2 regions of the Klebsiella sp. genome follow, and region 1 is predicted to be linked to the other one. Evidence: predicted binding sites of a transcription regulator. Region 1 holds the regulator's gene; the other holds the start of a gene.
What was found. Region 1 encodes PhoB, which activates phosphate uptake and scavenging genes when phosphate is short. Its sites were predicted from a motif close to CTGTCATAAAACTGNCNNAT; they were not measured.

Region 1 (3,423 bases):
CGAACGGCTCGGCGGTGAAATCGATTTTCCACTCGCCTTTGAGCGAGTTGAGGTTTTTCAGACGTAAGCTCAGGATTTTCACAGGCGATCCTCACCGTTCAGACTGTGCAGCGTTTCATTAAACAGTTGTTCCAGACGCTGCTGCTGCGCCTCTTCCAGGGTTTCCAGCGCCAGACGACGGGCGAATACGTCCTCGACCTGCAGTTCGCTGAGCGTTTCCCGCCGTTCTCCCGCCAGTATGCGCTCGCGCTGGGCACGGCTGCGGCGTACCAGCAGCACTTCTACCGGTAGAGTTTCGGTCTGTGCCTGGATTTTGCGTTGAATATCATGTAAATACTCGTCGCTGGTGATTTCAATATCCAGCCAGACGGCGGGTTGCTGGCTATTATCTTGCCACTGATTCAACTGCTCGCTGATGCTGGCGAAATCGCCCTTTAATACTGCCAGCGGCTGGGTAATGGGGACGATGAGCGGCGTGACGTCCGTCAGACGACCATTGCTAAAGGTCACCAGGTTGACGCTTTTGTTTTTCCCGGTTTCGTCAAAGCTCAGCGGGATGGGCGATCCGCTGTAGCGAATATGCTCGCAGCCACCCACCACTTGCGCCCGGTGAATATGGCCAAGCGCGATGTAATCGGCAGGGGGAAAGTGGCTTGCCGGAAAGGCATCGAGGGTGCCGATATAGATTTCGCGAACCGCGTCGCTTTTGCTGGCGCCGACGGTGGTCAAATGACCGCTGGCGATAATCGGCAGCGGCTGGTCGCCACGCAGTTCGCAGGCCTGCTGGTACTGCTGCTGATAGTAGTCGCTGATGGCGCTGAGAAGCTGCTGTTGCTTTTCGCCGCTGGAGTGACCGGCCTGGCTGGTGACCAGCTCGCGCGGGCGCAGGAACGGCACAGGGCAAAAAATCGCCCCCGCTGAACCATCACGCAAGGGCAGAATAAAAGGGGCGTGACCGGCATTGGCGACTACCGTGGTTTTCAGGAAGGCGAGAATATCCCGCGATTCATTGAGGGTCGCCACCGAATCGTGGTTTCCCGCCAGTACTACCAGTTGGCAGTCGGTCTGCTGTAGCTGAACGACAAAGCGGTTATACAGCTCACGCGCGTAGCTCGGCGGGGAGCCGGTATCAAAAATATCGCCCGCGACAATAATGGCATCAACCTCATGCTCCTGGGCGCTGGTCAGCAGCCAGTCGAGAAACGCCTGATGCTCAGCGGCGCGGCTTTTGCTGTAAAAATTTTGCCCAAGGTGCCAGTCAGAAGTGTGAAGGATGCGCATAGTGGTCCCGTAGCGAAAAAAGCGTAAGCGGCATTATATACCCTAAATAATTCGAGTTGCAGGACAAGGCACGCCTTGAATAGCGCTTGCGCTGGCCCCGTAGGGGCGAGGCCCATGGATGGGCCGAGTAATCCGTAGCCAACGCACAAGCAACTTGAAGTATGACGGATATAACACTGCACTCCGGTGAGTTAAGTCCGTGTCACAATTCAAAATCCCTTGTTCATCTGCCCGTCATTTTTTTCATAAATCTGTCATAAATCTGACGCATAATGGCCGCGCACTTCTATACTGATGGCTAAAAAATACAGGGTAAATAATGGCGAGAAGAATTCTGGTCGTTGAAGATGAAGCTCCAATCCGCGAAATGGTCTGCTTTGTTCTGGAGCAAAACGGCTTTCAGCCCGTCGAGGCGGAAGATTTTGACAGCGCGGTTAATCAACTCAATGAACCCTGGCCTGATTTGATTCTCCTTGACTGGATGCTGCCGGGTGGGTCGGGTCTGCAGTTTATTAAACAGCTCAAGCGTGAAGCGATGACCCGCGATATCCCTGTGGTGATGCTGACCGCGCGCGGCGAAGAGGAAGATCGCGTCCGCGGCCTGGAAACCGGCGCGGATGACTACATCACCAAGCCATTCTCTCCGAAAGAGTTGGTGGCGCGAATTAAAGCCGTGATGCGGCGCATTTCGCCGATGGCAGTGGAAGAGGTGATTGAAATGCAGGGGTTGAGTCTCGATCCATCCTCTCACCGCGTCATGACCGGTGAAAACCCGCTGGATATGGGGCCGACGGAGTTTAAATTATTACACTTCTTCATGACGCACCCGGAGCGTGTCTATAGTCGCGAACAGCTGCTCAATCATGTCTGGGGAACTAACGTTTATGTCGAAGACAGAACGGTAGACGTGCATATTCGCCGCCTGCGTAAAGCGCTGGAACATAGCGGCCATGACCGGATGGTACAAACGGTTCGCGGTACGGGATATCGTTTCTCCGCCCGATTCTGAATGTTGACAGGAGTGTGAACCGTGCTGGAACGGCTGTCATGGAAAAGGCTGGCGCTTGAGCTTTTCTTATGTTGTATCCCGGCCCTGATCCTTGGGGTGATTTTTGGTCACCTGCCGTGGTTTTTGCTGGCGGCGGTGACGGGTTTGCTTATCTGGCATTTCTGGAATCTTATGCGTCTGTCGTGGTGGCTGTGGGTTGACCGCAGCATGACACCACCGCCGGGCAGCGGCAGTTGGGAACCGCTTCTGTACGGCTTGCATCAGATGCAGATGCGTAATAAAAAGCGCCGCCGCGAGCTGGGTAGTCTTATAAAGCGTTTTCGCAGCGGTGCAGAATCATTGCCCGATGCGGTGGTGTTGACGACCGAAGAAGGCGTCATGTTCTGGTGTAACGGCCTGGCCCAGCAGACGCTTAATCTGCGCTGGCCGGACGATAACGGTCAGAATATCCTTAACCTGCTGCGCTACCCGGAATTTGCCAACTACCTGAAATATCGTGATTTCTCGAAGCCGTTGAATCTGGTGTTGAATAACGCCAGGCATCTGGAAATTCGCGTGATGCCTTACAGCGACAAACAGCTACTGATGGTGGCGCGCGATGTCACGCAGATGCACCAGCTTGAAGGGGCGCGGCGTAACTTCTTTGCCAACGTCAGTCATGAACTGCGAACTCCACTGACGGTGCTGCAGGGTTACCTGGAGATGATGCAGGAGGCAGTGCTGGAAGGCGCGACGCGCGAAAAAGCGTTGCACACCATGCGCGAACAAACTCAGCGTATGGAAGGTCTCGTTAAGCAGTTGCTGACGCTTTCACGAATTGAAGCCGCGCCGGTACTGGTGATGAACGATAAAATTGATGTTCCGATGATGCTACGGGTCGTCGAGCGCGAAGCGCAAACGCTGAGTCAGCAGAAGCATGTTCTGCATTTTTCGGTTGATGAGTCGCTGAAAGTGTTGGGGAATGAAGAACAACTGCGTAGCGCGATTTCCAACCTGGTGTATAACGCGGTCAATCATACCCCGGCGGGAACGGAAATTACCGTGATCTGGCAGCGTGCGCCGCACGGCGCGCTGTTTAGCGTCGAGGATAACGGGCCGGGAATTTCTCCGGAGCATATTCCGCGTCTGACCGA
Region 2 (3,423 bases), on a different contig from region 1:
GGGCAGGCTAATTGACGCCGCAGCGCTTTCGGCCGGTTTACGCGAGCTGGAAGGGCTGGCGGATTGGGTGTTAGTCGAAGGGGCGGGGGGCTGGTTTACGCCGCTTTCAGAGACGCTGACCTTTGCCGACTGGGTAGAACAAGAGCAGTTACCGGTGATTTTAGTGGTGGGCGTTAAGCTGGGGTGCATTAACCATGCGATGCTGACCGCGCAGGCGGTGTTTCAGGCCGGTCTGCCGCTGGCCGGATGGGTTGCCAACGACATTCAGCCGCCGGGCAAGCGCCACCTTGAGTATCTGGCGACGCTGAAACGCGTGCTGCCCGCGCCGTTTCTCGGCGAGATCCCGTGGCTGGCGGATGTGGCACAGCGCGAGGATCTCGGTCACTATCTCGATCTCAGCGTGCTGGATCGGGCGTCATCCACTGCGCCAGCAGCGGCGCGTCCAGCTGGATAACGTCACCCTGGGCCACGCTGCGTCCGCAGTGCAGCAGACAAAAACGATCTGCCACCCGGCGAATAAACGGCAGGTGCTGCTCGGCGATCAGTACCGTCAGGCCAATATCGCGATTCAGGCGCACCAGTAAATCGCCCAGCTTATGCAGGAAGCGCTGGCCCCCTGCGCGTGAAGGTTCGTCGAGGATCAGCAGGCGCGGGCGGGTTATCAGCGCTCTGGCCAATGCCAGCTGGTACTGATCGTCAGCGGTGAGCGTAATGCCTTTGCTTTGCCGCAGAGCGTAGAGTTCCGGAAACAGATCGTAAATCTCCCCGGCTACCGCTGACGCGGATTCGCCGCCTGCCGCGAGGGCAATATGCAGATTTTCCTCCACGCTGAGCTGCGAGAAGATACGTTTATCCTGCGGGACGTAGCCAATGCCGATGGCGCTGCGTGACTGCGCAGAGAGCGGCATCAGGTCATAGGGCGCAGCCCCTGCGTCCTGCCAGGTCATACTGCCGCTGGCCACCGGGAGGTGCCCGGTAATACAGTTAACGAGGGTGGTTTTCCCCATCCCCTCGCGCCCCATTACGCAAGTACATTTCCCCGGCCTGAGCTCAAGGTCAACATTCCACAGCGTGTGCTGGCTTCCGTAATAGTGGTTCACGGCACGTAGACTCAACATAGACGTTTTCTCCTTTCCTGGGATAGCGGGCGACGAGAAGATTCTGCAAATCCCTTGCCAGGAAAAAGAACTCTCGGTATTTGCTGACAAATACAGGGGTGGCACGGTGAAAGTGAAGAGGGTTACGGCAGACCTTGCACTTTCCCGGTGCCAGAGAGCTGAAATGTGGTGCAAAAAATAATAGAAAATCCAGCTATTCTTTGCCGATAAATCGCAAAAAAAATTCAATAAATTTTTTTAGCAGGTGTTTTGCCCCATTCAGTGATTTCGGCCGGGTGGCACAGGTCATGGGCTGCAGACAGTTATCCACTATTCCTGTGGATAACCTTGTGCATTAGAGTTAGAGAACTTGCGGTAAGCTAGAGATTACGCGGCCTGCGGGCAAATTGACGCGAAACCCATCTTTTCTTAAATTTTGTTAAATATCAATTAATTAAATAAAATCAATGGCTGTAAAAAAAGTGTCACCGACTGCCACAAAAGATTCATCCCCTTGCTTGACAAATGTTAAATGCCAAAAGTTTCTGGGGATAACCCTACTGATTGGTGGATTATCCCGCAAGGCGGCTTTTTTTCGTCCGCGATGGCGGTAAAAAAGACAAATCTACAGATATACGATAGTGTGGTACTGTTTTTATATCCAGTATTATTTATTGGCAAAAGTTGAACTGAAGGGTAGAATTAAACACCTGCCGTTCAACCCTTCTTCAGGTCCTGATTGATGAGTAAACCGTTCAAGCTGCATTCTGCTTTCCGTCCCTCTGGCGACCAGCCGGAAGCCATTCGTCGCCTGGAAGAGGGGCTGGAAGATGGCCTGGCGCATCAAACGCTGCTCGGCGTAACCGGTTCGGGTAAAACGTTTACCATTGCCAACGTTATTGCCGATCTCCAGCGCCCGACGATGGTGCTGGCGCCGAACAAAACCCTCGCGGCGCAGCTTTACGGCGAGATGAAAGAGTTCTTCCCGGAGAACGCGGTGGAGTACTTCGTCTCGTACTATGACTACTACCAGCCAGAAGCGTACGTACCCAGCTCTGACACCTTCATCGAGAAAGATGCTTCCGTTAACGAACATATCGAACAGATGCGTCTGTCAGCGACCAAAGCGCTACTGGAGCGTCGTGATGTGGTGGTAGTGGCATCGGTTTCCGCTATCTACGGTCTGGGCGATCCGGACCTGTACCTGAAGATGATGCTGCACCTTACGGTCGGCATGATAATCGACCAGCGCGCCATTTTACGCCGTCTGGCTGAACTGCAATATACCCGCAACGATCAGGCTTTTCAGCGCGGTACCTTCCGCGTGCGCGGCGAAGTCATTGATATATTCCCGGCGGAATCTGACGATATCGCGCTGCGCGTTGAGCTGTTCGATGAAGAAGTCGAACGTCTGTCGCTGTTCGATCCGCTGACCGGTCACGTTGAGTCAACGATCCCACGCTTCACCGTCTATCCGAAAACCCACTACGTCACCCCGCGTGAACGTATCGTCCAGGCGATGGAAGAGATTAAAGTTGAGCTGGCTGACCGGCGCAAGGTGCTGCTGGAGAACAACAAGCTGCTGGAAGAGCAGCGCCTGAGCCAGCGTACCCAGTTCGATCTCGAAATGATGAACGAACTGGGCTACTGCTCGGGGATTGAAAACTACTCGCGCTACCTGTCGGGTCGCGGGCCGGGCGAGCCGCCGCCGACGCTGTTTGACTACCTGCCGGCCGATGGCCTGCTGGTGATTGATGAGTCCCACGTCACTATTCCGCAAATCGGCGGCATGTACCGTGGGGACCGGGCGCGTAAAGAGACGCTGGTGGAATATGGCTTCCGCCTGCCGTCGGCGCTGGATAACCGCCCGCTGAAGTTTGAAGAATTTGAGGCGCTGGCGCCGCAAAGTATTTATGTCTCGGCGACGCCGGGAGCCTATGAGCTGGATAAATCCGGCGACGAGGTGGTGGACCAGGTTGTCCGTCCTACGGGGCTGCTGGATCCGGTGATTGAAGTGCGTCCGGTGGCGACTCAGGTGGACGACCTGCTCTCGGAAATTCGTATTCGCACCGCGATTAACGAGCGCGTACTGGTCACCACCCTGACCAAGCGGATGGCGGAAGATTTAACCGAGTATCTGGAAGAGCACGGTGAGCGGGTGCGCTACCTGCACTCAGATATCGACACCGTGGAACGTATGGAAATTATCCGCGACCTGCGTCTGGGCGAGTTTGACGTACTGGTCGGGATTAACCTGTTGCGTGAAGGCTTAGACATGCCGGAAGTGTCGCTGGTGGCTATTCTGGATGCCGACAAAGAGGGCTTC

Region 2: uvrB (excinuclease ABC subunit UvrB) is a predicted target of PhoB. The motif match lies at 1,569-1,588, and genes of this name have one in related genera.

The regions. Positions count from the first base shown of each region.
Region 1 is NZ_JAPUEW010000008.1:19,104-22,526, forward strand. It holds gene sbcC (exonuclease subunit SbcC) at 1-82, opposite strand, end outside; gene sbcD (exonuclease subunit SbcD) at 79-1,281, opposite strand; gene phoB (phosphate response regulator transcription factor PhoB) at 1,601-2,290, shown strand; gene phoR (phosphate regulon sensor histidine kinase PhoR) at 2,312-3,423, shown strand, end outside.
Region 2 is NZ_JAPUEW010000016.1:85,386-88,808, reverse strand. It holds gene bioD (dethiobiotin synthase) at 1-454, shown strand, start outside; gene QVF11_RS06625 (ABC transporter ATP-binding protein) at 396-1,118, opposite strand; gene uvrB (excinuclease ABC subunit UvrB) at 1,840-3,423, shown strand, end outside.